2 regions of the Paenibacillus nanchangensis genome follow, and region 2 is predicted to be linked to the other one. Evidence: riboswitches for the same ligand, from Rfam matches in the RefSeq annotation. Region 2 holds a riboswitch; the other holds the start of a gene.
The links. Region 2 has a riboswitch for S-adenosylmethionine ahead of ACE6ED_RS18145 (methionine ABC transporter ATP-binding protein). Riboswitches for the same ligand answer to the same signal wherever they lie in the genome.
Positions count from the first base shown of each region.

Region 1: it holds a riboswitch for S-adenosylmethionine, as region 2 does, so the genes downstream of both, metA (homoserine O-acetyltransferase MetA) here and ACE6ED_RS18145 (methionine ABC transporter ATP-binding protein) in region 2, are expected to answer to the same signal.

Region 1 is NZ_JBHOFD010000029.1:69,852-85,909, reverse strand. Features, by position in the region: gene ACE6ED_RS21550 (DUF2812 domain-containing protein) at 1-234, shown strand, start outside; gene mqnC (cyclic dehypoxanthinyl futalosine synthase) at 350-1,486, opposite strand; gene ACE6ED_RS21540 (PLP-dependent transferase) at 1,894-3,072, opposite strand; gene metA (homoserine O-acetyltransferase MetA) at 3,102-4,019, opposite strand; SAM riboswitch class I at 4,120-4,246, opposite strand; gene corA (magnesium/cobalt transporter CorA) at 4,636-5,571, shown strand; gene ACE6ED_RS21525 (GNAT family N-acetyltransferase) at 6,018-7,010, opposite strand; gene ACE6ED_RS21520 (HRDC domain-containing protein) at 7,228-8,241, opposite strand; gene ACE6ED_RS21515 (ROK family protein) at 8,467-9,351, opposite strand; gene ACE6ED_RS21510 (substrate-binding domain-containing protein) at 9,454-10,440, opposite strand; gene ACE6ED_RS21505 (cache domain-containing sensor histidine kinase) at 10,433-12,241, opposite strand; gene ACE6ED_RS21500 (response regulator) at 12,244-13,848, opposite strand; gene ACE6ED_RS21495 (substrate-binding domain-containing protein) at 13,998-14,990, opposite strand; gene ACE6ED_RS21490 (ABC transporter permease) at 15,093-16,058, opposite strand, start outside.
Region 2 is NZ_JBHOFD010000022.1:77,081-93,138, reverse strand. Features, by position in the region: gene ACE6ED_RS18190 (transglutaminase domain-containing protein) at 1-875, shown strand, start outside; gene ACE6ED_RS18185 (peptidoglycan D,D-transpeptidase FtsI family protein) at 944-3,004, shown strand; gene ACE6ED_RS18180 (peptidoglycan D,D-transpeptidase FtsI family protein) at 3,140-5,242, shown strand; gene ACE6ED_RS18175 (Cof-type HAD-IIB family hydrolase) at 5,295-6,035, shown strand; gene ACE6ED_RS18170 (DUF456 domain-containing protein) at 6,067-6,549, shown strand; gene ACE6ED_RS18165 (putative polysaccharide biosynthesis protein) at 6,580-8,211, shown strand; gene ACE6ED_RS18160 (thioredoxin family protein) at 8,528-8,872, shown strand; gene ACE6ED_RS18155 (COX15/CtaA family protein) at 8,976-9,941, shown strand; gene ACE6ED_RS18150 (Cthe_2314 family HEPN domain-containing protein) at 10,152-10,871, shown strand; SAM riboswitch class I at 10,957-11,097, shown strand; gene ACE6ED_RS18145 (methionine ABC transporter ATP-binding protein) at 11,184-12,200, shown strand; gene ACE6ED_RS18140 (methionine ABC transporter permease) at 12,202-12,867, shown strand; gene ACE6ED_RS18135 (MetQ/NlpA family ABC transporter substrate-binding protein) at 12,991-13,884, shown strand; gene ACE6ED_RS18130 (NifU family protein) at 14,270-14,515, opposite strand; gene ACE6ED_RS18125 (YuzB family protein) at 14,596-14,850, shown strand; gene ACE6ED_RS18120 (NAD(P)/FAD-dependent oxidoreductase) at 14,958-16,019, opposite strand.

The DNA.
Region 1 (16,058 bases), on a different contig from region 2:
CTCAGTTATTACCGCAAAATCCGCGATTCTTTCCTGTACGGCGCGGCGGGTCTTACGGCGCTTATTGTGCTGGGGAACCTGGAGGAGTTCGGCCTTACAGGCACTGCGCCGCATATGCCAGTCTGGAAAATCGTGTTGACCGCCGCTGCTGCTGCCATAATGGTGCCTCTGTTGGCAACGGGGATCCGGGCGGCGATGAAGATCAGACAGCTGAAGCGGGAAACTTCCGAATAACTTGTCTATAACAAAGCGCCCCCGTCTCCATCCCTAAAACGGGAATTGGAGCCGGAAGGCGCCGGGCGCTGCAGCTTTTGTGTTACGCCCCCGGTAGACGGGGGGAAAGTTCATTCTAGTTCTGCATCACAAAATCATTGTCAACTTTTGCATTCTCGTCGTCGAATACGCGAAGAATGTCATAACGGGTATTGCGCTGGGCAGGGATTTTGCCCGCCTCGCGGATGATCTTCAGAATGGATTCGATGTTGACCTTGTAGGTCGCGCCGGCCGAAGACACCACGTTTTCTTCGATCATGGTGCTGCCGAAGTCGTTGCAGCCATACTGCAGCGACAGCTTGCCGATCTCCGGTCCCATCGTTACCCAGGAAGACTGGAAGTTCTTGATGTTGTCCAGCGCCAGGCGGCTGATCGCAACGGTCTTCAGGTATTCCTCAGGCGTCTGCCGGTCCAGCTTAAGGTTGGTGTTATCCGGCTGGAATGTCCAGGAGATAAACGCCAGGAAGCCTTCCGAGTCGTAGCCGTTGCGCAGACATTCATCTTGGGCGTCACGCACCCGCATCAAATGCAGCGCACGTTCTTCCATACTCTCGCCGAGGCCGATAACCATTGTGGCCGTTGTGTTCATTCCGATCCGGTGGGCCGTCTGCATGACATCCATCCAGTCGCGCCAAGACCCCTTAAGCCGGCTGATCTTGGACCGGGTGCGGTCATCAAGAATTTCCGCCCCCCCGCCAGGCAGCGAATCGAGGCCGGCTTCATGAATCTGCCGCACCGTTTCTTCCAGCGTCAGGCCGGATACTTCCTTCATTTTCATGATCTCGGCTGGAGAGAAGGAATGCATCGTGATCTCCGGGAACCGGCTTTTGATTCCCCGCAGCAGATCGGTGTAATAACTGAACGGCAGGTTCGGGTTGGTTCCGCCCTGCATCAGAATCTCCGTGCCGCCGACCGAAATCGTCTCCGCGATCTTTTCATAAATCGTTTCGTCCGGCAGAACGTAACCTTCCCCGGACTTCGGACTGCGGTAAAACGCGCAAAACCGGCAGTATACGTCGCAAATATTCGTATAGTTAATGTTCCGGCCAATGACAAAGGTCGTCACCGGATCGGGATGCCAGCGTTCCATAATTACGTTCGCGGCCGCCCCCATCTTCTCAATCTCGTTGCTCTCGAACAAGGCGATGGTGTCTTCCAGGTTCAAGCGCTCGCCGCCGAGCGCCTTGTCCAGAATGCGATCTATCCCGCTCATTCTTCACAGCCTCCCTCTCATCGCATAAACATTCAGCGGATGCCGCTGATATTTTAAATTTAGATAACATAGGATCAGGTCCGTTCTACTATCGTACCATATTCCGGACAGGTTAAGAAACAACCGGAAAGCCAGTGTGATCAAAAAACGCCCGGCCGTTGTCGTCCGCTCCCCCTTTTTCCTCCGGTATTTACGTCTATACGATTTCACCGCAGGCCTGATTGGATCTGATATCCCCTTTGCCTTTTGCGCTGTATGCTGTATACAGTGATGGAATGAAAAACAGCGGGGTCCCCCGGCCAACCGGGAAACACTCCGCTGTCATTACCGCACAGTGAAATCGCTTCGTTATCTATCATTCCAGTTCAGCGTCTAACCTGTCAGCAGCCAGCCGGATTCAGCGCGGATTATTCAGCGCTTCCGTCTATCTCTTTGCGGGCTGCGTCCAGTGCGTTCCCCAGATCTGCAATCAGATCGTCGATATGCTCGATTCCCACGGAGAAACGCAGCAGCCGGTCATCGACACCTACGGCGTCGCGGATTTCGGCCGGAATGTCCGCATGGGTCTGCACGGCGGGATACGTCATCAGCGATTCCACGCCGCCCAGGCTTTCGGCAAAAGCGATCAGCCGCACATGGCGCAAAATCGGCTCCACATACCGCGCATCCTTCACTTTAAAGGAAAAAATGCCGGTATTGCCTGACGACTGGCGCTGCTGAATTTCATACCCCGGATGATCCGGCAGGCCGGGATGGAACACCTCGGCAATGGCGGGATGCTCAAGCAGGTAACGGGCCACCGCCAGCGCATTGCTTTCGTGCCGCTCCATCCGCAGCGCCAGCGTCTTCATGCCGCGCATGAGCTGATAGCTGTCGGTTGGGCTAAGCACGGCGCCAATCGAGTTGTGCAGAATCGCCATTTCTTCGGACAGCTCTTTACCGCGGGTGACGATCAGGCCGGCCAGCACATCGTTATGCCCCCCGAGGTATTTGGTCGCGCTGTGGATGATAATATCCGCGCCCAGCTCCAGCGGCCGCTGGAAATACGGGGTGAGCAGCGTGTTGTCCACGATGGACAGCAGACCATGGCTGCCGGCCCACGAACTGACGCGCTCGATATCCGTGATCATCATCAGCGGGTTGGTCGGCGTTTCGATAAACACCGCTTTGGTCTCCGGACGGCGGGCCGACTCCAGCGCATCAAGATCGTTCGTATCCACATAAGAGGCGGTTACGCCGAACTTGGACATGATCCGCTCCAGCAGCCGGTAGGTTCCGCCGTACAGATCAAGGGATACCACCAGGTGGTCGCCTTGTCCAAACAGCGCAAAAATCGTCTGCAGCGCGGCCATGCCCGAACTGCACGCAAACGCGGCGTCTCCGGATTCCAGCTCCGCGGCGGCGCGCTCCAGTACGGAGCGGGTCGGATTTTTCGTGCGGATGTAGTCAAAACCGGTGCTTTGGCCAAGCCGCGGATGACGGAACGCCGTCGATTGGTAAATCGGAAAATTGACCGCTCCCGTAGCGGGGTCCTCCAGCGAACCGATTTGAGCCAGCTTGCTCTCCAGCTTCCATTTGTTCTCCATAAATAACATCCTCCTGCTTCAGTTCGATTTTAGATTTGGGGTCCGATATCGTAAGGCGTCTCTTGGTATACATAGTAGTTCAGCCAGTTAGAGAACAATAAGTTAGCATGGCCGCGCCAGACCGATGGCGGCGTGCGGGTTGGATCGTCGTTCGGAAAATAGTTTTTCGGCAGCGCCATCTCCATTCCTTTGGCGAGATCGCGCTCGTATTCCCACTTGAGCGAACAGGGATCGTATTCCGAATGCCCGGTTACAAAAATTTGCCGCCCGTCCTGTGTCGCCACCAGATATACGCCCGCTTCTTCCGATTCAGCAAGCACCTGAAGTTCGGGACACTTGTCGATGTCCTCCCGGGAGACGTCGGTATGGCGGGAATGCGGCACATGAAACAGCTCGTCGAAGCCGCGCAGCAGCTTCACATGGCTATGATTCAACGTGTGCGGAAAAACCCCAAAACACTTTTCAGGCAGGCTGACCTTACGTACGCCAAAATGATAATACAGCCCGGCTTGAGCCGCCCAACAGATATGCATAGTCGAAGTTACGTTCCGCTTGGACCACTCGAAAATATCCTTGAGCTCCTCCCAATAGTTGACTTCTTCATAGTCCATTTGTTCCACGGGAGCGCCGGTAATAATCATGCCGTCAAAACGGCGGTGGCTGATTTCGTCAAACGTCTTATAAAACGCCTCCAGATGATCGGCGGATGTATTTTTAGAGATGTGGGAACGCGGGTGAAGCAGCACGATGTCCACTTGAAGCGGCGTATTGCCGACCAGCCGGAGCAGCTGCGTCTCCGTTGTCTCCTTGTTGGGCATCAGATTCAGAATGACGATCCGCAAGGGGCGGATGTCCTGGCGGTACGCCTGGCTTTCGTCCATGACGAAGATGTTTTCTCCGGCTAATACTTCTTTGGCGGGCAGGCTGTCGGGAATCTTGATCGGCATATTGCTTTCTCTCCTTTGTCGTCATGGATTTAATGGGAAACAAATAAAAACCTTTCTCCGCAAAAGAGAAAGGTTCATATCGTCTGAATCATATGCGCCTCTCTCATCTGTCAGAGTATCCTGTCCGGCATTCTACCGTCCAGGCTCTGCAAGAATTAGCACCGTGCGTTCTCACGCCGGTTGCCGGGTTTCATCGGGCTAGTCCCTCCACCTGCTCTTGATAAGATTTCGCGTTATTCGGTTAAAATTTCATTGACCTAACTTTAAAGCATGAACCTTTATTTCGTCAAGACCATACCCTGAAGAAAGGTCTCCAAAATGACAACTTTTTTTGTTGAAAGCCGCATAACCCGGCGTTATACTAGACAAGTGTTTCACAGACTGAAATGTAACGGGGTGAGAAGGAAATGGAAGGCGACCCGAGGCCGCAGTACAGCATTCGGACAGCACAACCGAACAGGACGATATTCAGCTTGCCGGCTTGGGGAGCATATTTCCCTATGCCTTCCCGCCCCGTTTACCTATAAAGGGACCGGAGGATCCGGCCAGACTGATTTATCGCCCTGTGCTTTGACAAGCGCATATTCCCGGAAGGGGACAGAAGGGGTGGAGAACCATGAAGATCAGACTGGTTAATGCCGGTGTGTTTACACCGGTCGACGATATCCGGGAGACACTGGAGGCGCCTGAAGAGGGCTTCTACTGGATCGACGCGGATGTTGAGGATCTGGAGCTGCTGCAGCCGCTGTTTAATCTGCACGACCTGGCGGTGGAAGACTGCCTGAGTGAAGAAGATCAGCGTCCCAAGATCGAAATATACGAAAGCCATTATTTTATTGTAGTGAACAGCATCCGTTTTGACGATGAAGAGATTTTTTTGCGGGCACTGAACGTCTTCCTCGGCAGACATTACATCATTACCGTTACGAAGCAGAAGATTCACGAGCTGCGCGTATTGAAGCCGATTCTGTGGGAACAGGAAGTCAGCGAACCCGACCGGTTCCTGTATTTGCTGATCGACCTTGTGGTTGACAACTACTTTACCGTCGGCGACCGGATCGAGGTCCGGATCGAGAAGCTGGAAGAAGACATTCTGATGCACACGAAGAAGTCGCACCTCAGCGAGATTATCGGTCTGCGAAGCGAAATTTTGTGGCTGAAGAAGATGCTTGGCCCGCAGAAGGAAGTTATCAATACCCTGAACAAAAAAGACCTCCGGCTGATCAACGACCAGCTGCAGAAATATTTCAGCGACATTTACGAGAATGCGGTCAAGATCTCCGAGACGTTTGAGACGTACCGGGATCTGATGGGCAACTTGCGCGAAGCGTACCAGTCCAGTATCGCCAACCGGGCGAACGAAATCATGCGCGTGTTCACCGCCATTACCACGATATTCATGCCGCTGACCGTCATCACGGGCATCTACGGAATGAACTTCAAGCATATGCCCGAGTTGGAATCGCCTTACGGCTATTACGGCGTGTTGGCCGTCATGGTCTCGCTGGGCTGCGGCATGCTGTATGTCTTCCGCAAAAAAGATTGGCTGTGAGCCGTTCACCGGCGCCGCGGCACATTATGACAGGCCCGGACCGCCGCCCGCGGTCCGGCGCGGATACGCCTCTTTGCCTATCCGGCCATTAAAACTAAAACGGTATAAAATTTAGAGCAGTTTTCTTTGCATTTTTTCGCAAAGGAAACTGCTCTTGTACGTTTTCCGGGTTTACCTTGGTCTGGCGGTTCTGGAAGTAAGGCGACCCTATACGGGGATTGGTCGTTTCCGGGCCCAGTGGGCTGGGAATTCCATGGGGCAGGACATTCTCCCTGAACTCAGTCGACTCCCAGGTTTCCGGGGTTCCGGGGTTCCGGGGTTCCGGGGTTCCGGGGTTCCGGGGTTCCGGGGTTCCGGGGTTCCGGAGTTCCGGAGTTCCGGGGTTCCGGGGTTTCTGAGCTTCCGGGTGTCTCGGCCGGAGACACGGCATGCGCCCCCGCGGATTTTCAGCGCGGAAGCGCAGCCGCCATCCGGTACGTACCTCTTTGGGGCACATAACCCAGCTTACGGTTGATCGAAAGAATTGGCGCATTCGTCGAGTCGTTGTCCGTCCGGATATAAGAAGCTTTCCGCGCCTTCGCCATCTTGATGGCCTGGACCTTCAGGGCAAGGCCGACACCCCGGCCGCGAAAATCCCGGCTCACGCCCGTATACTCGTGGTACATTCCGTTTGTCTCGCCGGCGTACACGACGTTGGAGACTCCGACATACCGCTCCCCGGCCGCGGCGATGATGACTTGTTCCGGCGCATAGCCGCTAACCATCAGGTGCCATTTGCGCCACTCGCTAAGCTCGGGAACTCCCCCGGTGTGCCCGGGAATATCAGGCAGCGTCTCCTTGTACAATTCGTACAGCCTTGCTTCACCGGCTTCGACTCCCTCATCGGCTAGCGTGGTAAAACGGATGCCTTCTCCTTCCAGCCGGCCGGGAACCTCGGCGCCGAACAGCGGATCATCAGCGCTGTTATCCAGCGTCAGAACGGACTGATACAAATGCCGTTCCAGTGTGTACCCTAAATTGTTCGCAAAGCGCAGCGACGATTCGTCGTGATCCCATACCTCCGTCTTGAGCAGGTCCGCTCCAAGCTGACGGGCCCATCCGGTAGCTTCGGCATACAGCGCTTTCCCGATACCGCTGCCGCGGCGGCCCGGTTCTACAACCAGCGTATGGTTCAGCGTCCCCGCTTCCGTCCAAGGCGCTCTCCAGATCCATAAATACCCCGCAAGGCTCCCGTCCTCCTGCTCAGCAACGAGTCTTAACCGGTCATATCCGGCAAGCTGCCCGTTCTCGTCCTTATAGGTATGTCCGGTAACAAACATCTTGGTATCGTCCTCTTCCAGCCTGGCGGCATCCACCGGTTCGGACCAATACGTATTCAGCAGACCCGCAATCGCTTCATAATCACCGGGCAGCTGAAGCTGTCTAATCTTAAACTCCAATCCGTTTCCTCCTCATGCAATGTGTGTGCTTGTTCCAGCATGACACAAATCCACAAATTGGAACAGGGAAAAAACATTTATAATAGACTGAACTAATACCACACAGGTGAGCGGCTCCTTTAGAAGCGCACTTTTGCAGCGCTCTTTTGCAGCATTCTTCAAAGCTCCTCAGCGCTCTTCAAAGCACTTAGCACTCCCCCCGGCTTTCGCCACCCTTTCAGCCCGCTTCCTCGGCCTGCGACTCCGATCCCGCCAAATCCCGGCGGAAACGGATGCGGATCAGCCGGAGCTTCTCATAATACGGGTCCAGGCCGCCCGCCGCCGTGAACTCCGGCCCGTATACCTTATGCAGCACCGGCTTCAGGAACAGGTCGCCGAGCTCACCAAAAGCAAGCCGGACCGATTCCCGCTCTTCCTCGGGCATTACGCTAAGCTCCTTGTCAATAAGCGGGTCGACGGAATAACCGTCCCGCTCCAGCTCTTCAACGGCCTCGATCAGCTCCCGGCGGTTGACTCCGCTCTTCTCCCGGAGTTCTTCCAGCCCGAGACCTGCTTCAATGCCCTGGACCAGCAGCCGCCGCAGGCGCAGGCGTTCAAGCTGGCGCTTGTACTTCTGCTCCTTCTGCTTATACAGCCAGGAGGCGAATGCTTCTTCATCGGTTGCTTCCCGTACCCAATCCAGCGGGAAGTCAAATCCGCGCTCCGCTTTGGACGTAATCTCCAGCCACTGGTCACCGAACTCCGCCGCCTTCCCTTCCCCGATTCCCGGAATCTGCAGCAGCTCTTCCACCGTCCGGGGAAGGAAGGCGCTCAGCAGCCGCAGCAGCCGGTTGCTTGCAAGCAGATACGGCGCCTTGCGGGCAGCCGATGCCCGGATGCGCCGCCAGGAGCACAGTTCTTCATAAATCTGCTCATTGGCGGACTGCTCGCTGTAAAATTGCAGTCTGAGCGGCTCCAGCCCTTTGGCGGGCAGCTGTTCCTCTTCCAAAGCCCCATCGATCAGAGGACGGTAGCCCTCTCCCATCCGGATCGCCAGCTCGTGCCGGTAGACGCACAGCATTTCACTCCAGGAGCCGCCTTCATACCAGATCACATCTTCCGGCGCTTCCGGCCCTTCAAATTCCCGCCAGCCCAGCCGCCAGATTCCTTCCTCTTCCCCAATCCACAGCTGCGCGAACCGTTCCTCCGCGCCTCCGGCTTTCGACATCCGGTTCATAAATACGATTTGCATCAATTGAAACCTCCTTCATCTGGTTACAATATTCCGGCGCCAGCCGGCCATGCGCACCCGCTTCCCCTATCGGCCCGGTCCGGACCGCAGCAAACGGATGCAACGCAAAAAAGCACCCTTCCCGCAAAATCTGCAAGAAGGGTGCTTCCCCATAACGCCGTTATACTGTTACTACTACAATAACACAGTTTACGCTGCAGTCAATCCCAAATTTGGAAAAAGGCGTTAGTTCCGTTCCAGCGCCAGCTTGGCAAGACCGATTGCCCCGGTAAGTCCGGCGTTGTCGCCGAGGCCTGGCGGAACGATGTAGCTGTCGATTCCGGCGTTCAGCGACGGATGCTGCACATACCCGTTCAGCAGCTCCTGCACCTTGGCGCGAATCAGCGGGAACAGGTGGCTTTGCTTCATGACGCCGCCGCCCATCACGATTTTTTGCGGAGACAGGGTCAAAACGAAGCCCATCAAAGCATGCGCCAGATAATGCGCCTCCATCTCCCAGGCCGGATGATCCTGCGGCAGCTCTACCGCCGGTTTGCCCCAGCGGCGCTGAATCGCCGGACCCGCAGCAAGCCCTTCCAGGCAGTCGCCGTGATAAGGGCAAAAGCCTTCAAACTTGTCGTCCGGGTGGCGGCGGACATAAAGATGCCCCATCTCGGGGTGGGACAAGCCGTGAATCAGCTTTCCGCCAACAACCGCTCCTGCACCGATCCCCGTACCTACGGTAATGTACAGGCAGCTGTCCAGCCCTTTCGCTGCTCCCCATGTATATTCGCCAAGCGCCGCTCCGTTTACGTCCGTGTCGAATGCAATCGGAACGCCCATCGCGTCCTGCACCGCTCCCACCAGATTAAACTGGCCCCAGTGGGGTTTCGGCGTCGTCGTTATATAGCCGTATGTAGGGCTGCCCAGCACCGGATCGATGGGTCCAAATGAACCGATACCGACCGATTCCACTTTTTTGTCCGCAAAATAACGCAAAACAAGCTCCATCGTCTCGTCCGGCGTCGTCGTCGGGTAACTGACCCGGTCCAAGATCGTTCCGTCCTCTTGTCCGATGCCGCATACAAATTTTGTTCCGCCCGCTTCAATGGCTCCTAGTAATTTTGTCACGCTATTCCCTCCCGAATGTTGAACCCTGCCGGTTAGTATTGCCGCCTGACGACAATCATTCCTTAGGATATCATTTTTTGAAGGACGCGCCTATGCACAAATTTAATAATCTTCTGTAAATGGGAACAGCAGCTTTAAGTTTTTGCTGTCAAACATGTTGTCCCGGGTAATGACGACCGAACCGGTATCGATTTCTGGCGGAACCTTCTCCTCCTCCAGAGCCGTTATCGCCGTCCGGACACCCAGATAACCCATATTAAACGGCTTCTGCGTGATGGTCGCCTCGAGCACGCCTTCCTCCAAAAATGCGATCTCCCGCAGGGAGTTATCGAAGCCGACCAGCTTCGCGCGGCTGCCCAAATCACGGATCGCCCGGGCGGCGCCGATGGTAGTTGGCTCATTCAGGGCGGCGATCCCTTTCAGGCCGGGCTGGCGGGACAGCAGCGTCTTGGTGATATCATAAGCTTTTTCTTCGGACGCTCCGCTGTAATAGGTGCGCTCCATCCGGATTTTTGGATGATCGGCCAAAGACTCCCGGATGCCCTGCTCACGCTCCATCGCCGTGGCGGACCCCTGGACCACGCTCAAAATTACGGCTTCCCCTTCGCCCTCCATTGCCGCGGCCAGCCGGCTGCCCGCCTGCCGGCCTGCTTCAACATTGTCGGTCGCAACGAAGCTTATCCCGACGCGCTCGCTCAGCCCCGAATCTACCGTAACAAGGCGGATGCCTGCTTCCGCTGCTTCCTTCGCCGCAGGCACGACCCGGTGATAATCCGTCGCCGCCAGCACAATCGCATCAGGCCGGCGGGCCGCCGCCTCTTTCAGCAGCCTTATCTGCCCATCCACATCACTTTCCTCCCGGGTGCCGAGAACGGTAACATTAGCTCCGAATTCCTCGGCGGCGGCGGCAACGCCCTGATTCATGGCCGCCCAAAACTCAATCTCAAAATCGGTTGATTTCGGGATAAAAATGATCTCCCGCACCGCGGGCCGGCTCCAGCGCTCTTTTAGCCCGCCCCCGGCGGCCAGCAGCAGGATGAAGACCGCCGCAATCCCCACTACCGTCAGCACTGCTGCTTGTTTACGCAAGAGGACTACCTCCTTCGACCCAGGCTTGATAAGGGATCCGGATACCGGCCACCGTGCCTTCATCCAGTTCGCTTTCAAAGGTAAGTCCGCCGCTTTCGCCATAGTTCAGCTTAAGCCGTTCGTACACATTGGCCAGTCCGACACCGCCGGGGCCGCTCTGTTCAAACCGCCCGCTGCGGAGCCGGGCCAACGTCTCCTCCTTCATTCCGATGCCGTCGTCGGCAACGAACAGCAGAATGAACCGGCCATCGCGTATGCCGCTGATCCGGATGTGGCCGCCTTCGGGTTTGTTTTTGATGCCATGATAAAGCGCATTTTCAAGGAGCGGCTGCAAAATGATTTTTAACGTTGGATGCTCCTGTAGGCCGGCCTCCACCTCAATGGAGTACGTCAGTTTCCCGCGGTACCGGATGCTCTGGATCGTCAGGTAGTTCTCCGCATGAGCCAGCTCTTCCCGCAGCGCCACCCGTTCTTCCCCCGTACCGATGCTGTAGCGGAGCAGCCTGGCCAGCGCGGACGTCATCTGCACCACCTCAGCCTGCTTTTCCATCTCCGCCATCCAGATGATTGAGTCCAGCGTATTGTACAAAAAATGCGGCCGGATCTGCGCCTGCAGCGCCTTCAGCTCGCTGGCCCGCTTCTCCTCCTGCTCGGCCACCACCTGGCCGACCAGCTCCTTAATCCGGCCGGTCATCAGATTAAACGTTTTGGCCAGCTTGCCGATTTCATTAATCGCTTCGACATCCGCCCGGGCGTCGAAATCGCCGCGTTCCACTTTTTTCATCTGCGTCTCCAGCTTCTTCACGGGCCGGGTGATTGCGGCCGACAGCAGCAGTGACAGCGCAAGCGATATTCCCAGCGCCACACCTCCCCACAAAAGAGCTGAAAGCTGGATCGCCCGTTTGTTGCTCACCAGCGCTTCGGGATAGTTGACCCCGACGATTTTCCAGCCAAAGCCGGTGCTGCGGACCGTATAAATTTTGGCCCGGCCGTCGCTCACTGTCTCAAATGTGCCGTCGCCAGCCTGCATGATTTCACCAACCGCTTCCGACTTCAGATCGGAGTAAATCAGCTGCTGCCGGGGGTGGAAGACCAGATTACCGGCCGTGTCGACAACAAAAACATACCCTTTACCGGCCATCTCGATCTGCTGCCCCAGGTTGTTGATCACATTGTAATTCAGGTCAACGAGCAGCACGCCTCCGGCTGTCGTCCCCTCCCCCGGAAGCTGTCTGCTGATCGAGACAACCCAGCGGTATTCGCCGTAATACAGATGCTGTACACGCGAAGAAGAGATCGTCTGACCCCCTCCCGCTTCCGCGGCGGCAACGTACCAATCCTGTGAAATCAGATTGGCGTAAGGCTTCAGCCGGGAACCGTCCCGGTCCGAAACCAACGCGCCGTTGGCGCCAACAAACAGGATTGAGACGATATCGTCCCTGGAATCCGCAATGGACCGCAGGCTGCGCTGCGTCTCTTCGGCAAGCCGTCTGCCTTCCGCGCCCCTCGGGTCCCGTAGCCGCATCAGCGCCTGCAGGCTGCCGTTTGCAGCGGCGAAATCGGAGATGCTGGTCATATTGCCGATGTAATTTTGAATATTTGCGCTGACTTGAACCATCAGCTGGGAGGTATAATCAATTGAATTTTTGCGCACAGCGTCCGAGGAGAGCAGGTACGTGTTCAGACTTAGCACCATGGCCGTAAACAGGATGAGTCCAAAAAAAGAAACAGCGATTGTCGTGCGGATGCTCTTGAAACCAAGCCGGGACCGGAGCCGCCTGAACCTTGCCGGAGCGGCCATCGTCAGCCGGTCTCCTTAAGGGAGGCGCGGTATTCCTTCGGCGTCATTCCCGTCGCTTTTTTGAAGATCACACTGAAATATTGGGGATCGGCATAACCGACCCTGCCGGCGATATCATAGGCTTTAAGCGGCGTCAGCTTAAGCAGCTCCTTCGCTTTGTCCACCCGCAGACGGGTCAAATATTCCACAAAGGTGCAGCCTGCATGCTGTTTGAACAAGGTGCCGAAGTAGTTCATGCTCAGGAACACATGGCCGGCCGCCTGGCCGACCGACAGCCCGGGATCGGCATAATTCGCCTGAATATAGGCTTCCGCCTGCAGCATCTGCATCCGGTTGACGCCGCCGCGCTTCTCCGCCAAAAACGCCACAGCCTGGAGGCACGCCTCGTACAGCCAGCACTTCAGTTCTTCAAGCGTGGGAAGCGCCGGAAGCCGCCGGTCGGGATCATCGCCAAACAGCTCTTCTCCCCGGAACCCGGTTTCCGAAATGACGCCAAGCACCGCATCCAGCAGCCGCCCCGCCGAGTCATAACATTCGCGCAGGGCTGCTCCCGCCGCCTTCATGTCCTCCTGCCAGTCGGACAACGCGGCTTCGATCCGCTCCGGGTCACCGGCCCGCAGCACGGCAGCCATACGCCGCTCGTAAGCGCCGTAATCGGTCCGGTTAACCGTCCGGCCGAACTCCATATCCTGCAGGACCAGCACCTGATTTCCGCCGTGGAGGAACCGGTAGTCCAGCGCGGATAGCGCTTCCTGGAAGGAGCGGGGCAGCAGTTCACGCGCAGCGCAAACACGGCCGATGCCAACCGAAACGGTGCGCTTGAGGTAGCGTTCGGCGGCCTGCCTCCCCAGCTCGGCGGCAAGCTGTGCCGCCGTTTCCAGCTCCCCCGGCCGGCCCGGCAGCAGGATGCCCACCTTCTCGTCCCGCAGCCGGAAGACGAGGCCCTCCCGTTCGCGCCCGCAGATTTCCTCAAAGATGTTATACACCGCATAGGCGTGCAGCTCGTCGTCCGCGTCTGTTTGCCCGCGCTCCCCGGCCGGGTCCAGCTCCGCAACCAGCGCAAGCCCGCCTGATTCAGGCAGCCTGAGGCCGAGCTCCCCCAGCTTCGCAGCCGTTTCCTCAGCCGTGAGCCGGCCGGCGGTGAAGCGTTCAAGCAGCCGGTCGCGTAGCAGCGGCAGGCTTTCGTTCAGCCGCTGCCGCAGCGAAGTCCAGTTGCGCATCCGGGCATGTTCTGCATCCAGCTCCGTACGCAGGGTCCGCAAAAAACGGGTGAATTCCTCCAGATTCACCGGTTTCAGCAGATAGTCGTCCACCTTCAGCCGGATCGCCTGCTTGGCATAATCGAAGCTTTCATATCCCGTGACAATGACCACCCGGATCCCCCGGAAGCGGGTATAAATCTGCCCGGCCAACTCCAGGCCGTCCATGTAGGGCATGCAAATATCGGTGATCACCACATCGGGACGCAGCTGCTCGACCGCATCCAAGGCTTCCCGCCCGTTGCTGTAATCGCCGGCCAGCTCAAACCCGCAGCCGTTCCAGTCCGTTTTCCGCCGCATGCCTTCCCGCACTTCATCTTCATCGTCGACGATAATCAGTCTGTACATCGGATGCAACCCTCCCCGGAAGCTGTGTGTAAGCCTGTTGTTTGTGGTTTATGCACCAGTGCGCCCGGCGTATCGCTCATTCCCTCGGAACGGACAAAGACGCGGCGCCCGCGCCGCATCCTGTATCCGCTTCCAATTCTAAGCCGGTTCTATTCGTATAATAACGGTTTAATCTCTTCGGAATCCATATTGGTCTTATCATACCAATGGAAACCCGTATCGATCAACTTCTCAACCTTCTCGCCTTTGACCGCCTGAACGGCGGCTTTGACGGTCTGGTAACCAATGCCGATCGGGTCCTGGGTAATCGATCCGGCGACCGTTCCGCTGCGGACGGCATCGAGCTGGAGCTTGCCGGAATCAAAGCCGACGATGGTCACTTTGCCGATTTTGTTCATTTCGGTCACCGCATTAATAACACCGACTACCGAACCCTCATTTGCCCCAAAAATGCCCTTCAAATCGGGATGGGCCTGCATAATCGCTTTGGCCAAATCGGTCGATTTTAGCTGGTCGCCGCCCCCGTATTGGATGTCGACGATTTTGATATCCGGGTATTTGGACTCGATCTGTTCTTTGAAGCCGTCGCGGCGGTTCACGCCGGTAACGCTCGTCTGGTCGTGGACGATCAGGGCGATTTCGCCTTTGCCGCCGATCAGCTCGCTCATTTTGTCCGCGGCGAGCGCTGCCGCCGCCTTGTTGTCCGTCGCCGCCGTGGCCACCGGAATATCGCTGTCCACGCCGGAGTCGAAGCCGATGACGGGGATGCCCGCTGCTTTGGCCTTTTCAAGCAGCGGAACGGAAGCCTGGCTGTCCAGCGCGGCCAGAGCAATAGCGCTCGGCTTTTTGTCCAGCGCCGCCTGCAGCATCTCAATCTGCTTGTCGACTTGAGATTCGGTCTCCGGACCTTCAAAGGTGATTTCCACGCCGTATTCCGCTGCAGCCTTTTCGGCTCCCTGTTTTACCGCCTGCCAGAACTGATGCTGGAACCCTTTGGAGATGATCGGAATATACAGCTTATCGCTGCCCCCTGCCGCGGGAGCCGCGTCCGTCTTGGCATCCGCCGTCCCGCCGCCACTGCCGGAATTGCCGGAATTGCCGTCCGCCGCGCAGCCTCCAAGTAAAGCCGCAGCCAGCAGCATCCCCGATAGCAGCAGTTTGCCTCTTCCTTTTCCTTTTACCATATCCGTATCTCCCCTTTTATGAGTGTGGTATTCGTATGATTCGGCAGTCCGGACAAGCTGTTATTTGTTTCGGCGCCGCAAAATATCAGCATATACGGCAAGAATCACGACCCCGCCGACAATAACCGTCTGCCATTCCTGCGGCACGGATAAAATCCGCAGCCCGTTGGTGAGTACGCTCATGATTAGCGCGCCGATCACCGTTCCAAGAATCGAGCCTTGCCCGCCGCTTAGCGAGGTACCGCCGATGACGACCGCCGCGATGGCCTCCAGCTCGTAGCCCGCTCCTAGGGACGGCTGAGCAGAGTTCAGCCGGGACGCCATCATGATGCCCGCGATTCCGCTGAACACGCCGGTAATGACGTAGATGATCACCTTCCATTTTTTCACGTTGACGCCGGACAGGCGCGTCGCTTCTTCATTGCTGCCGAGCGCAAAATTATAGCGGCCGACAATGGTCTTCATCAGCACGATGCTGGCGAGCACCGCAAGCGCAAAAAAGATAAACACAGCATAAGGAATTCCCAGCAGCGTCCCCATCGAAATTTTGGCGAACGCCGGCGTATCATTGAAGTAAATCGGTTTCGTGCCCGATACAACCAGCGACAGTCCTTTCGTTACCATCATCATGCCAAGGGTGGCGATAAACGGCGGAATGTTCATCCTGGCGACCAGCAGACCGCTGACCAGCCCGCAAAGCGCGCCCGCGATAATCCCTCCGGCTATGCCAAACGGGATTGGTAAATCCCAAAACGAAATCACTACACCGGTCATGACCGCCGAAAACGTCATCACCGTTCCCACCGACAGGTCGATTCCCCCCGTAATAATGACGAAGGTGGACCCGAGCGCCAGAACGCCGATCACCGCGGTGGACAGCATAATGCCAATGATGTTGTCGAAGCGGAAAAAGTTTTCGGACGATAAGGAAAAAACGAGGATCAGCAAAATGAGGCTGGCGAACGCAAGTATTTTTTGGGTGGCTCCGCCTTTCTTTAAGGAAGCCGGTTTTACGGGCGCATTCAT
Region 2 (16,058 bases):
TCGGCTATACGCTCGCGTCTTCACTGGCAGATTCGCCGCTGCTGCGTTATGCCGCGGTACTGCTGGTGGTGTGGTCTGCCGTCCGGCTGCTGATCCGGCTGCTGCTTGCGCTGCTCCCGCTGCCCCGGCGTATCCGGGAGGCGCGCCGGCCGATGCGAGCCTTTGGCTTCAGCCGGATTGGAGGCGCAGCGGTGGGCCTGCTGATCGGGGCCGCACGCGGGATTGTGGTTGTAGCCGCGCTGTTCGTGGGCATTGCATTGAATCCGGACAGCACCTTCAGCCGTTATGTGGAAGGATCGCCGGTTTACCGGCAGAGTGCGGACGCCGTGATTCAGCCGGTAGCCGGCCGGGCGGTACAGGAGAAGCTCCCGGTGCTGACCAAAACGGTGGCCGCAGAAATGCACGGCATTCTCAGCCGCAGGTACGAGGTGGTCGACCGTGAGATTCCCGCCGATATTGAGGGTGCCGCCCAAGAAATTGCGGGAGACGCGGGGACAGCCGAAGAGAAAGCCAGAAAGCTGTACGATTGGATCGGCAGCCGGGTGGTTTACGATCATGAGAAGGCGGACAATTATGAGCAGCACCGCATCTGGAAAGAGCAAACCCCGCAGGACACGTTCGACACACGCAAAGGCGTCTGTATCGACTACGCCAGACTTTATGCGGTAATGGCCCGCTCGCTTGATCTCAAAGTCCAGGTGGTGACCGGACGGGGCTATGACGGGAGCGGCGGATACGGGCCGCACGCCTGGAATGAAGTCTACCTGCCGGAACAGGAAAAATGGATTCCGCTTGATGCGACTTGGGCGGTCAGCGGCGATTGGTTTAATTCTCCCGAATTCGACAAAACTCATGTCCGGGAGAACGCGCTGTGAAGGCGCGGCGTCTTTCCATGTGATACAATGGGAAAGGCAGTTACAACAGAGTGAAGGAGAGATGGCAGGTGAAGCTCTTCAGCAGGCTTAATCCTGCGGGAGAACGGGAGGAATCGGGCAAGACACGGCTCAACTCTAGAATCAACGCGTTTTTTTTCGGCGCGTTTCTCATATTTTGCCTGATTTTGCTCCGGCTTACTTTCGTTCAGATCGTACAAGGCCAAGATTTATCGGAAGCGGAAGCGAAACGGGATACCCGGGATGTGCCGCTGCCGGCCATCCGGGGCAGCATTAAGGCGGCGGGCGGCGAAAATTTGGCGTATTCAGTGCCGGTCCAATCGCTTTATTTTACTTTATCGGGCGATTATACCAAGACCGGTCCGGACGGGACGCCAACGCCCGAAGCGCTTGCCAAAGCGGATGAGCTGGCCAAGAGCCTTGCAGCTGATTTTGCGCGGTATGGCAGTTCTGGCGAGTCCCAGCCCTCCAAGGAAAATATTCTGGATGCGCTGGATCTGGGTTCGGCCAAAGCGTGGGGATACATGTCGCGGCGCATCAAAAGCGGACTTGGCAAAGCGGAAGTCGCTTATTTTATGGAGCAGCGGGAGCGCTACCCCGGCCTGGAAGTCGTCGAAGAAAGCGAGCGGCTGTACAGCAAGGATACTGTAGCCGTTCAAACGGTAGGATACACGAAGCAGTTTAAGTATTCGGACAGCATCCCGAAATACCAGGATATTTTGCAGAAGATGAATAAGCAGGCTGACCCGGGCCTGAATTACCGTTCCGACGAATATGTTGGATACGACGGGCTGGAACTGCTGTTTCAGGAAGAACTGCGCGGCAGAAACGGCTACAAGACGGTCTCAATTAATCCGCAAAATCTGGTGGAAGGGGTCGAATCGGTAACGCCCCCCGTTAAAGGTTATGATGTATGGACTACTATTAATAAGCATATCCAGTTGAAAACCGAGCAGGCGATCATGGACCGGCTGGACTGGCTGCACAGCCATCCTGTCGAGGGGAAGCTGCATAAAGACGCCTTGACCGGTTACGCGGTGGCGATGGAGGTCGATACCGGTCATGTCGTGGCTATGGCCAGTATGCCCGATTACGACGCCAATGTGTGGAGGAATCTTACGACTGAGGCATGGGACCAGATTATGAGCCGTTATCAGAACGGAGCTGTAACCCCAAATGCATCGGGCAAATCGGGCCACGGCTTCGAATCGGCGGTGTTCCTTGGTTCAACCATCAAACCGCTTACCGTTCTTGTCGGACTGAAGGAAGGCTTTATTACAACTTCCACACAATATGTAGATACAGGACGGACGGCATTCGGCAAAAAAGGCCACGAGCAGGAAGTCAGCAACGCATCCGGCCATGTATACGGCAAAATGGACCCGGCGCTGGCGATCGAGCTCTCCTCAAATGTATTTATGATCGACAAGGTGGCCCTGCCGCTGTACCGGAAGTATCAGGACCGGAGCCTTGAAATCTGGGACCGGTACATGAAGGATTTCGGTCTCGGCGTCGCCCCGGGCAGCGGCCTGCCCGGCGAGTATAAAGGGCTGCTGAATTACAAGAACCCGGAGGCGGCCGGCAGCACCCAGGCAGCGATGGTATATGCTTCATTCGGCCAGCAGGCAAAATATACGCCGCTTACGCTGGCTCAATATGCTTCCACCCTCGCCAATGAAGGCAAGCGGATCAAACCGCAGCTGGTGAGCCGGATAACCGATGAGCAGGGACGGACGGTCCGGACCTTTGGCCGAGAGGTGCTCAGCGAGGCCAGCTTCGATCCCACCCACTGGCGTGAAATCCGCAGCGGGATGAACAGTGATGTGAAAGAGGCTTTTGCCGGATTCCCGTACGATTTTGCCCGCAAGACCGGCACGTCGGAGCAGGAATATTGGAGCAAGGGCCGGCGTCAGGTATTCGACAACGGCGTGTTCATCGCTTACGCGCCGCGCGAGAATCCGAAGCTGGCGGTGGCGGTGGTCATTCCCGAAGGCGGATTCGGGTCAAAAAGCGCCGCTCCGGTGGCCCGCGCCATTTTTGACGCGTATGACTGGGAATACGGTCTGGACGGCGTACCTAAAAAGAACGCCCGGCCTGCGGCGGAATCATAGGCCGGGTTCACCGGATTAGAATACAGGCAGCAATCAAGCGGCGCCAAGAGACAAGAGAGACCGCGCCGCACCGGTCTGTTTCGCTCAAGCCGAAGCGTGGCACCAAATTTAATCAGTAAAGGGGAGAGACCGGCTGTGAGTCCCTTCGTGAAACAAACCCCGCCGGATGACGACAAGCCGAATCAGTCGCTGAGTCTCCGGATCAACGTGTTTTTCTTCAGTACATTTATCATTTTCTGCGTCATCATTGTGCGTCTTGCGATTCTGCAATTTGTGGAAGGCCCGACGCTGAAGGAAGAAGAAGCAAGCCGTGACACCAAAAATGTGCCGCTCGCGGCAAGCCGGGGCAGCATCCGGGCTGCGGGAGGCGAGAAGCTGGCGTATTCGACGCCGGTGCAGTCCTTGTATCTGACGTTAACCAAAGAGTATAATGCGACGGTTACGGACAAGGAAACGAAAAAGGAAACGCTGACGCCTGAGGCCCGCACTAAAGTTTATCAGCTGGCCGACAGCCTGGTAGCGGACTTCAACAAATACGGCGATCCGAATGCGGAAAAGCTGACCCGTGAGGACGTTATCAAAGCGATGGACCTGTATTCCAAGAAATCCAAAGGGTACACGCCGCGGAAGATCAAGTCCGGTCTTAGCGATGCAGAGGTAGCCTACTTCATGGAGAACAAATTCAAATATCCGGGACTGGACATTGTGGAGGAGGATATCCGCCACTATGACAAGGATACGGTAGCCGTTCAGACCGTCGGTTATATTAAACCGTACAAGTCGGCCGGCAGTCTCGGCAAATATCAGAACATTCGGCGAAATACGGTGGACGGCAAAGACCCCGGGCTGCTGTACAAGGAAGATGAATTCGTCGGATTCGACGGGCTGGAGCTGCAGTACCAGGAGCTTCTTCGCGGCAAAAACGGCTATAAGGAAGTTTCTGTCAATCCGCAGAACATGGCTGAAAAGGTGGAGAACGTCGTGCCCCCGGTAAAGGGCAACGACATCTGGACCACGATTAACAAGAATATTCAGATGAAGACAGAGCAGGCGATCATGGACCAGATCAGCTGGCTGCACCGCAATCCGGTGCAGGGTAAGCTGCATCCCGATGCGGTAACCGGCTATGCGGTCGCGATGGAGGTCGATACCGGCAACGTGGTGGCTATGGCCAGCATGCCCGATTACGACACCAATGTTTGGACCGGAGGCAGCATGCCATCCGACGTATGGGATAAGATCAAGTCCAATTACCAAAACGGAACAATTACGCCGTATTCGTCAGGCAAATCAGGCCATAACTTTGACTCCACGGTGCTGCTTGGCTCGACAATCAAGCCGCTCACCGTATTGATCGGTTTGAATGAGGGCTTCATTACAACGAGTACCACCTACACGGATACGGGCAGCACGAAGTTCGGACGTGAAGGCTATGAAACGACTGTCCGCAACGCAGGCAGCCATGCTTACGGGTTCTTCAGCTCACCGGCCAAAGCCATTGAGAAATCATCCAACGTCTTCATGATCGACAAGGTCGGCAAAAAGCTGTACGAGAAGTATGGCGGCAAAAAAGGCGTCGAGGTGTGGGATAAATATATGAAGGAATTTGGCCTCGGCGTCTCGACCGGCAGCGGGCTGCCGAAGGAATACCTCGGTTTCCTGAACTATGTCGAGGAAGCCAAGATCAGTTCCCAGTCCGCGTTGGTGTATGCGTCCTTCGGCCAGCAAGGGCGGTATACCGTGCTGCAGCTTGCGCAGTATGCTTCCACGCTGGCTAACCAGGGTGTGCGGATCAAACCGCAGCTCGTCAGCAAAATTACCGACTCCACCGGCAAAGTCATCAAGCAGTTTGAGCGGGAAGAGCTGAATAAAGCGGACTTCGACAAGGCCTACTGGCGTGAAGTGATTCGCGGGATGAACAGCTCTGTAACGGCGTTTGACGACTTCCCGTACGATTTTGCCCGGAAGACGGGAACTTCACAGCAGACGGATACAGCAGGCAAAAACCGGGACAACGGCGTTTTCATCGCTTTTGCTCCGCGTGAGAATCCAAAGCTGGCTGTAGCGGTGGTCATTCCGGACGGCGGCTTCGGCTCGAACAGTGCGGCGCCTGTCGCACGCAAAATTTTTGATGCTTATGATTGGGAATACGGCCTTAACGGCGTGCCTAAAAAGACGCTGCAGCAGCAGAACCCGGACGGCACAGCCGCTGATAAGAAGGACACAGAGAGAGAATAACCCTAGATCAGGATAGGGGCAAAGGATGCACACATAGAAACGGAGGAACGGCATGACTGGACAATACCGGCTGTTGGCACTGGATATGGATGGAACCTTACTGAATGATGAACAAAAGATAACGCCCGAGACGGTCAAGTGGATTCATAAAGCGGTGGAGGCGGGGGTGTATGTCTGCCTCTCCACCGGGCGGGCTTTCAAAAACGCCTACCCGTATGCGCAGGAACTAGGCTTGTCGACGCCGATGGTTACGGTCAACGGCAGCGAGGTATGGCGGCGCCCGAACGAGCTGTACCGGCGGTCGCTGATGGATCCGCAGGCGGTCGGGGCCATGCATGCGCTGGCGGTGGAGCATAAGGTCTGGTTCTGGGCATATGCCGTCGAAGGGCTGTTTAAGGAAGAGAATTGGGACGGCAACCTTGACGGCCGGGAATGGCTCAAATTCGGTTATTACACGGAAGATGATGAGATCCGCCACCGGATTCTTCTGCAGCTGCAGGATATGGGCGGTCTGGAAATCACGAACTCCTCGCCGCACAACCTGGAGATTAACCCGGGCGGCGTCAACAAGGCGACGGGCATCGGCGAAGTGTGCAAGCTGCTTGGTCTGACGATGGATCAAGTGGTCGCTGTCGGGGACAGCCTGAACGATTTGGCCGCAATACAGGCGGCGGGTCTGGGCGTCGCGATGGGCAACGCGCAGGAGACGGTGAAGCAGGAAGCGGACGCGGTTGTGGCCGGGAACAATGAGGACGGCATTGCGGAAGTTATCCGGGAGTATATTTTGGTATAACCGATGGATTGAGCAGAAGGAGTGATGGGGCTTGGCGATTCTGGGCTGGACACTGATCATTGTATTGTTCCTGGTGGGAATGGCTGGTGCGATATTTCCTGTACTGCCGGGAGCGCTGGCGATTTATTTCGCTTTTTTTGTGTACGGCTGGTTCTTTTCGTTCGAGCCGCTGACTACATGGTTCTGGATTACCCAAACGCTGATTGTGGTGGTGCTGTTCGTCGCCGATTATCTGGTTGGAGCATGGGGCGTGAAAAAATTCGGCGGCTCCCGTGCATCGGTGATCGGCAGTACCATCGGCATCATTATCGGACCGTTTGTGATTCCGGCGTTCGGGCTGGTGATTGGGCCTTTTGTCGGTGCGTTTATCGGGGAATTAATTACCGGGGCTTCGGCGGGCAAAGCCGTCAAAGCCAGCATCGGCGCTCTTGTCGGTCTGCTCAGCAGTACGGTCGTCAAAATCCTGCTGCAGGTCGCAATGGTGGTCCTCTTCTTTATCTGGATCGCATTGTAATTCATTAACAAGTAAAGAAGGGGAAACAGTTTGTCCAAGAAGGAATCTTTTATCAAAGGCACGCTTATTCTGGCGGCGGCCGCTTTGGTCGCCCGCGTGCTGGGCATCTTTCAGCGGGTCCCGCTGGAGCACTTATTTAATGATATCGGTAATACAGCCTTCACTCAGGCTAATAATATTTACCTGATGTTGCTTACACTGGCTACGGCGGGCATCCCTAGCACCCTGAGCAAGATGATATCGGAACGCTATGCGCTGAACCGGCCGGACGAAGCCCGGCAGATTTACCGTGCGGCGCTGATTTTTGCGGCTGTCAGCGGCGTGCTGATCAGTATTGTGCTGTTTGCCGGGGCACAGCTGATCGCGAACCTTTCGGGCGTACCGGAAAGTGCAGCTGCAATTCGGGCAATTGCTCCGGCGCTGCTGCTGTTTCCGGCAATCGCGATGATGCGGGGCTATTTCCAAGGGCGCAACAATATGGCAGCTGGCGGTATCTCTCAAATTGTTGAACAGATTGCCAGGGTGGCGACGGCCATCCTGCTGGCCTACATTCTGCTGAAGCAGGGCTACGACAATCCAACCATGGCTGCGGGTGCGGCGTTTGGCAGCGTGTTTGGCAGTATCGCCGCTTTTGCTGTCATGATTTATTATGGCGTAAAAATGCGCAGAGACGAGCAGTCGCCGGACCGGCTGCAGGCCGGGACAGGTATCAAACTGCCGCTGCGCAGCATTTATAAAGATATCTTTACTTTGTCGATTCCGATTGTGCTGGCCGGGATGACGATTCAGGCTGTTTATTTTATCGATTCTACGCTGACCGTACCGCTGCTCAGCGGTTCGATTGGTACAGCTGAGGCAACGGCCATGGTTGCTATTTTGGGCCCGAAAGCACAGAGTGTGGCAGGAATCCCGCCCGTGCTGGCCATTGCCCTCAGCACGTCGCTGATTCCGGTCATATCGGCGGCGTACGCAAGGAAGGATGAAGAGCATTTGAAGCGACAGATGACATTGGCTCTTCGGATCTCCATTTTGACTGGCACGCCAATTGTGCTTGCGCTTGTTACAGCTGCGCACTCGGTCAACGGCCTGCTGTTCAAGGACTTGTCAGGTACCGGTATGATTGCTTTGTTGACATTCGGCACCATTTTCCAAATTACGATGATGACCACAAACTCCATTTTACTGGGAATGGGCAAATCCAGAACATCAATGTATTATGTGCTTGGCGGTATTCTTGTCAAATTGGCCGGCAGCTTTGTGCTGAGCCGGTTCATGGGGATCTACGGCATTATTCTGGCAACTGCCCTCTGTTTTATCTTTATTACACTCCTAAATCTCCGGCTGTTGAAGCAAATTGTGCCGTTCCGGATTATGGGCAGCCGCTGGGCCGGTTACGGGCTTGCCGCTGCAGTCTCTGCCGGGATCGGCTACGGACTGAACGCAGCGGGAATCCTGCTTACCGATATGATGCCCGCCCGTCTGGCGTATTTGCTGACCTGCCTTGTTGTTGGCGCAGCGGTAGTTGTAGTCTACCTCGTGCTGCTGGTTGTATTTGGCGTCATCAGCCGCCAGGAAATTTCGGGGTATCCGCGTCCGCTTCAAAAGGCTTTACGGCCTTTAATGCGGTTCCAGCCGGCGCGAGTGCGTGCGGACGGGGAATAAGGAGTTATAAGAGAAATTGCGGCGGGCACCCTATGGGAGCCCGTTTTGCACAGGGAAGTTTACCCGGAGGGAGGGAAACTTCGGTTGAACTTCCCCTACATGAGAGCTGGCCGCAGGGGCGTTTTTAGCCGATGCCATGTCACCCGCCTTTTTTAGCTGAGCGAGAAGGGTTTGGCATGGAGCGTGCCGGATTGTATATGATATTTATCGCTTTTTTGGGGTCCTTCATTGACTTCCGCTCCGCATTTTGCTTCACTTAGAGTACAGACCGGCAAGGACGCCGTACATTATTAATCGAAGGGACAGGTGTTACCGCATGGATAAAGTAACCTCCCCCGCCGAATTTCAAATCGCCATTCAACCGCCGAGACTTACGGTAGCGGTGTTTAAGGCCGACTGGTGTGTGGACTGCAAGTTCATCGATCCGTTTATGCCCGAAGTAGAACGCAATTACGCTGACAAGCTTACATTGATTGAAGTGGATGTCGATCAGGTCGGCGATGTCAGCCAGGAACAAAACATCCTGGGGATTCCAAGCTTTGTCGCTTACAGCGACGGAAGAGAGCTTGTCCGTTTTGTCAGCAAGCTGCGCAAATCGCGCGAAGAGATCGAAAATTTCTTAAATAACGCTGTGGCTGTGTATAACAGCCTCCAGGAATAAAACAGCTATCCGCCGCTGCTGCCCCCATTAGCGGTAAGCCGCGGCGGATTAGCGCCGGTCCGGAATTCCCGTCTTACTACATTATGCGATGCAGGTGAAACCATTGAAGACACAACAGCTGAAATGGCTTAGTTACGCAACCTGTCTCGTCATGTTCCTCGCGCTCTTTGGCGGAGCGGTGGTAACCAAGACGGGATCGGGTCTGGAATGCGGGAACGAGTGGCCGCTGTGCCACGGCAAGTTCATTCCCGCCTATACAGTAGGCTCTATGATTGAATATACGCACAGACTGGTCAGCGGATTGGCCGGACTGCTGTCGCTGGTGTCCATGTACGCCTTCTGGAGATACGCGCCTTCACGGCGCGATTTGCAGATCTATGCGCTGCTGACGCTGATCTTCGTCATCGTCCAGGGAATTATGGGAGCGCTTGCGGTGGTGAAGCCGCAGGTGCCCGCCGTCAAAGCGCTGCATATGGGCTTCTCGCTGATTGCGTTTGCAAGCGCGGTCATGCTGGCGCTCGGAATGAAGCGGCGGGCCTCGGAGGCCTTCAGCGGCAGTGTGTCCGGAGGAAGCGTAAGCCGGGGCTTCCGCAATCTGGTGTGGGTTACGACGGTGTATGCGTATATCGTCGTGTACATCGGAGCCTATGTCAGCCACACCGATTCCAAAGGCGGCTGCAGCGGCTGGCCGCTCTGCAACGGAGAATGGATTCCCGAGCTGTCGGGGGGCGTGGGCATTATGTTTGCGCACCGGCTTGCGGCGCTGGCGCTGTTTGGCCTGGTCGCCCTGATCGGGCACCTGGCGTTTTGGCGCTACCGGTCGGAAAGGGAAATCCGCATGCTGGGTCTGGCAGCAACGGGGTTGGTGTTAGCGCAAGTATTCAGCGGTGCGGCGGTGGTCTACACGCTTGGCAACGAACAGCTGTCGATTTTTGCGGCGCTTGCTCACATTACATTGATCGCCGGACTGTTTGGCATTCTTTGCTATTTAAGCGTTCGGGCCGGCCAGCTGGCGGCTCAGCCGCTTTATGTGGATTCGGGAACCCGGGGAGCTAAGCGGGTGTCCTGATGATTTCCGCAGGCGGAAGGCTGGCTGCGGTTTGTGGTTTACAGAATTGCCGATACGGTTAAATATAAACGGCATACGGGTGGAGGCATAAGCGGATAGCCTCCGCGCCGCTTGGAACACTAGGCGTAAAGCCTTGGGATCGCTGATCAACGGCGGTCCTCTTTATTTCCGGTTTTGAACAGCCGGGTCAGACAGAAGGGGGAGAGCAGCATGCTTCGCAGTTTACTCGGCGAGCCGCCCCGCGAAAATGAAGGCATTTTGGCGGAGGCGATGGACAGTATGGCGCAGATGAGCGCTGTGCTGCGCAAAGAAATCAAAGCGCGCGGAGACTCCGCGCAGGAGTTCCGCAAGATGGAAATCTGGATCGAGGGACTGATTTCATCCCTTGACGAGCTGGAGCAAAGCTGGCACGCGGCTGCCCATTTTCGCCAATCGGTACAAAGCGAATATGCGGACGAGCTGTCTCCCAAGGAACAGGAGGAGTATGCCAGGTACGTTTATTTTTACAAAAACGGCTTTATCCGCGTATTCTCTCTTCTTGACAAACTGGGAACGGTGTTAAACGAGCTGTACGATCTCAATACATCCAAAGTAAAAGAGCACTTCTCCTATTTCACCGTGCTGCGGCAGTTTCGGGCGGTGAAGGCGCATTCCCGGCTGGCGGACAAGCTGTTCGCCATCAAAGACTCTTACCGTGACGCCATGCAGATTCTCCGCAGGCGCCGCAATGCGGAAATTCACTATATGAATTCGGAGATGCAGGATGACATGTGGCAGCGCGCCCACGATCCCGAGGAAAAAGTGAAGCTGGAGGACCTGGACCGCCATTTGGACGAGTTGAAGCAGGGGCTGGAGATGGTCTGTAAAACGCTGGCCGAGACGTTCCGGTACAGTCTGAACGAATGGCGCAAAACAGGGCGGCGGCGCTAAAGCGTTTGCGCTCTGTTTTTCCGTAAAATCCCTTTGACAAAGCGTATAAAACTAAATATACTTAGGACACAATTTCATACCAACCATCTTATCGAGAGTGGCGGAGGGACAGGCCCGATGAAGCCCGGCAACCGATTTGCAGGCGTGTGAAACGCAGGCAAGTGACATGGTGCTAATTCCTACATTACCGGACGCGAAGAAACGCAGCGGTATTGGCAGATGAGAGAGGAAGTCCAACTGGAATATAGGCCTCTTGCGATCTGTCAAAGGATTGCGGGAGGTTTTTTTGAGTTAGAGGGAGGAAGAACGGAATTGATTGAGCTGAAGCAACTGACGAAAGTGTACGGCAAAGGCCGACAGTCGGCCACCGCGCTTTCCAATCTGGATTTATCGATAAAAAAAGGGGAAATCTTCGGCGTCATCGGCCACTCAGGCGCAGGCAAAAGTACGCTGATCCGCTGCATTAACCTGCTGGAACGCCCCACATCCGGCGAAGTATGGGTGGACGGCGTCGACCTGACCAAGCTCGGCAAAAACCAGCTGCAGGAAAAACGCCGCAAGATCGGCATGATTTTTCAGCATTTTAATCTGCTGTCGTCGGCTACGGTATATGAAAATATCGCGTTTCCGCTGCGCCTTGCGGGTACTTCCTCCTCAGAGGTGGACCGGAAGGTCAAGGATTTGCTGACGCTGGTTGGCCTGGAGCCGCACAGCAGCAAATATCCCGCCCAGCTGTCAGGCGGACAGAAGCAGCGTGTTGGAATTGCGCGGGCGCTTGCCAGCGATCCGGACGTGCTCCTGTGCGACGAAGCGACTTCGGCGCTTGATCCGCAGACAACGGATTCCATCCTCAGACTGCTCCTGGACATCAACCGGAGATTCAACCTGACGATTGTCTTGATCACCCATGAAATGCATGTAATTCAGAGCATTTGCGACCGGGTGGCCGTCATTCACGGCGGCGGTATCGTCGAACAAGGTGAGGTCACCGAGGTGTTCCTGAAGCCAAAGCATGAAGTAACCAAAGAGTTTATCCGCAGCGAAAATCAGAATGACGGACCTATCCGGGCTGCGATTGACGAAACGGCCCATGAGAGCTCGCGTGCGGCGAAAATTACATTTCTCGGCGAAAAAACGTACGAATCTACGCTGTCCCATGTTACGCGGGAGACGGGCGTAAATTTTGCGATTTTGCAGGGGACGATTTCGACGATCAAGGATGTGCCGTACGGCCAGCTGATCGTGCGTTTTGAAGGGGATCCGCAGTCCATTGACGCGACGATCGCCCGGCTGACCAGCCAAGGACTTGATGTGGAGGTGATCCGCTGAGATGGGACTGAATTTTTCGGAAGTGGATTGGCAGGAAATCGGCCAGGCAACGGTGGATACCTTTAAAATTATGGGTTTTTCCGGATTGTTCACAATAATCCTTGGTTTACCACTCGGAATTGTGTTATATTTATGGGGAAGATCCACATCGCCTTTCGTAAGGGTGCTTTATACGGTATTATCGATCATCGTTAACATCCTGCGTTCGGTGCCGTTTATCATTTTGATTGTAGCGCTGATCCCGTTCACACGGTCCATTGTTGGCGTATCGACCGGCGTATTGGGCACCATTCCGCCGCTGGTCATCGGCGCGGCTCCCTTCTTCGCCCGTCTCGTGGAGACGGCGCTGCGTGAAGTGGACCGCGGGGTGATCGAAGCAGCTCAGGGGATGGGCGCCTCTACCGGGCAGATTATCCGCCGGGTGCTGCTGCCGGAAGCGCGTCCGGGCCTGATCGCGGCAATCACAATCACGATTGTCACGCTGGTATCCTACACCGCCATGTCCGGCATGGTTGGCGGCGGCGGACTCGGTAATCTGGCGATTAACTACGGCTATTACCGGTATGAGAAGGAAGTTATGATCATCTCCGTTTTCCTCATGGTCGTGCTGGTGCAGCTGCTGCAGATGGCCGGCGACCGGCTGGTGAAGCATTTTACCCGGAAATAAGGAATATTGGAATAAGCAACAGGGGAACAAGGAAATAGAGGAATAAGCAATAGGGGAAATAAGGCAAGATCATATAGAGATCCTTATTTTACACAGATTAATGATAAGAGAGGGGATTGTACCATGAAAAAACTGTCCATGTCACTGATCAGCGTTATGCTGCTCGTGCTGCTTGCCGCTTGCGGCAGCAACAACGCCGCAAATAACGGCGGCACAAACGCCGCTGCGTCCAGCGCTCCGGCTCCTGCCGCTGAGGGTACGGCAACAGCTGAACCATCCGAAGCTCCTGCCGCTGAACCGGTTACGTTGACTGTCGGCGCATCGCCGGTACCGCACGCCGAGATTTTGAAGGCCATCGCTCCGCTGCTGGAAGAGCAAGGCATCAAGCTGGAGATTAAGGAATTCACTGACTATATTCTTCCGAATACCGAGCTGGCCCAAAAACAGATTGATGCGAACTTCTTCCAGCATCAGCCTTACCTGGACGAGCAGAACAAGCAAAACGGCACCGATCTTGTCGGTGTAGCTTCGGTCCATGTTGAACCGTTCGGCGCTTACTCCAAAAAGGTGAAATCGGTGGACGAGCTGAAAGACGGCGCTAAAGTAGCGATCCCGAACGATCCGAGTAACGGCGGCCGCGCGCTGATCCTGATGGCCAAAAACGGCCTGATCAAGCTGAAAGACGACACCAACATTTTGTCCACCAAAGCGGACATTACTGAAAACCCGAAGAACCTCGACATTATTGAGCTGGATGCAGCCATGCTGCCCCGTCAGCTGGAAGAAGTTGACTTGGCTCTGATCAATACAAACTATGCGCTGGAAGCGAAGCTGGTTCCAACCAAAGACGCCCTGTTCATTGAAGACAAGGAATCGCCGTATGCGAACCTGCTCGTTACCCGTCAGGACAACAAAGACTCCGATGCCATCAAAAAACTGGCTGCGGCATTGACGTCCCCGGAAGCGAAAAAATTCATCGACGAACAGTATAAAGGTTCGATCGTTCCTGCGTTCTAAGATTTGATGGATTGCATAATCCCGTTTGGCCTGTTGGCCGGGCGGGATTTATTTTTTTTGCTGCGGGAAAGGGATTGGGGTTAGGCAGTTTTAAACTTATAGAACCGGAGATGGAGCGTGTGAAGAGATGCCTGAAGGCAGAAAGGTAGGAGGGCAAAAAGGAGGCGTTGTAAGGAAGCTTTGAACGAAAGCGTTGAAAGGGGACGTTCCTGCTTTATTGTGGAATGCAGTGTTTGCCGTGACATCCAGCTTTTAAAGAGTTGTACAATCGCGTAAAATCTTCTATAATGACCAATACGAGCGGGGTTAAGGGATAGCGGGCATGAAAAAAAGCCGCCCCGTCCGTCTGCAACAGACGCCGGGACAGCTTCGTGTATGAAGCGTATCAGAATACTTGAACGACTTCTTCGATTCCTTCCACTTCTTCGATCAGGGCGCGCTCGATCCCTGCTTTGAGCGTAATGGTAGAGCTTGGGCAGCTGCCGCATGCACCCATCAGTTTCAGTTTCACGATGCCGTCTTCCACATCGATCAGTTCGACGTCACCGCCGTCGCGCTGCAGAAACGGACGAAGTTTATCAAGCACTTCCAGCACTTCATCATACGTGGTGCTTTGTGCGTTCTCACTCATTCTCAATCACTCCTTTCGTATGTATATTATAGTACAAATATTTAAAAAATAAAACGGTTAACGACAACAGGGAGCACATTATGAGACCAATTATTGAATTTTGTGTCAGCAACGCCAGCATGGGTTCGGGCGCTGTAATGGAAAAACTGGAGCAAAACCCCGACTACGACGTCATCGAATACGGATGCCTTGATAACTGCAGCGCGTGTTATCTTGCGCCTTTTGCTATGGTGGAGGGGGAGATCGTCACCGCCGAAACGCCGGAGGAGCTGGAGGCGGCGATTGAAGCCAAGATTAAGGAATTCCAGGCTTGGGACGAGCTGGATTTGGATTGAGGCTCTGGATAAAAGGGAATTTACGATGGACCCATCCTCAAAAAATAGCCGGGCCGAATGAGGAGCAACCTCTTTTTCGGTCCGGCTTTCTCTATATTTGAGGCAGCCTAGCCAAAATGCCGCTTCGACATCCAGAGGACGCCGCTTTTCAGCAGCCGGGGAACGCGGCCCATCACAGAGCGGCGGCCCATGAGACCGAAGCCGGCGCTTTTGCCAAGGGAGCCGAGGGTTCCCTTAAGCTTGATGCGGTGCAGCTTCGGCTTGTCGCCTCTCCAGTGCGCGAGCATCGCGGTGGCGACCTGCTCGCCCTGCGCACCGGCTGCCTGGGCACTTGGAGCAAACGGCAGGCTTGCGCAATCCCCGATAACATAGACTTCGGGATAATCAGGCAGCTGGTAATGCGGTCCGATGAGGAGGCGTCCGCCTTTATCTTTGGGCAGGTTGAGATCCTGCACCGGCTTCACGGGCTGAATCCCGGCGGTCCAGACCGTTACATCGCCCGTAATAGCTTCGTCGCCGTTGTAGACAGCACCATCAACGACCTCAGAGACCGAAATGCCCCCTCGGGTCTGTACGTTGTGCTCATTGAACCACTCTTCGACATAAGCCGAAAGCTTGGCGGGAAAAGCAGACAGCACCCGGGGTCCCCGGTCCAAAATCGTAATGTTCAGATCGGGCCGGCTCTCGCGCAGCTCGGCGGCGATTTCCACGCCGCTTAGTCCCCCGCCGACAATGTTTACGCTTCCATAGGGTTTGATGTCGTTTAACCTGCGGTACGTTTCGCGGGTGCCGGACATCGACTGGATGCTGCAGGTAAACTGTTCCGCGCCGGGAATGCCGTGGTATTTATCCGTGCAGCCAAGCGCGATCGCCAAGTAATCATACGACACTGGTTCGCCGCTCGTCATAAAGACGATGCGGCTCTCCAGATCGATCGATCCGACTTCCCCGTACCGGACGGTCAGACGGGGATGTACGGGAAATGCGATACGCAGATGGTAATCGGTAACCGTTCCCGCCGCAAGGGCGTAGTATTCCGTTTTGATGCCCTGATAAGGCATTCGGTCCACAAGGACGATTTCCATATCGTGAGGGAGATGGCTGTGGAGCAATTCCTGAATGAGTGCTAGGCCGCCGTAGCCGCCGCCGAGGACAAGCAGTGTTCTCATGCCGAATAATCTTCCTTTCGAATATGGCCTACCGGCTGG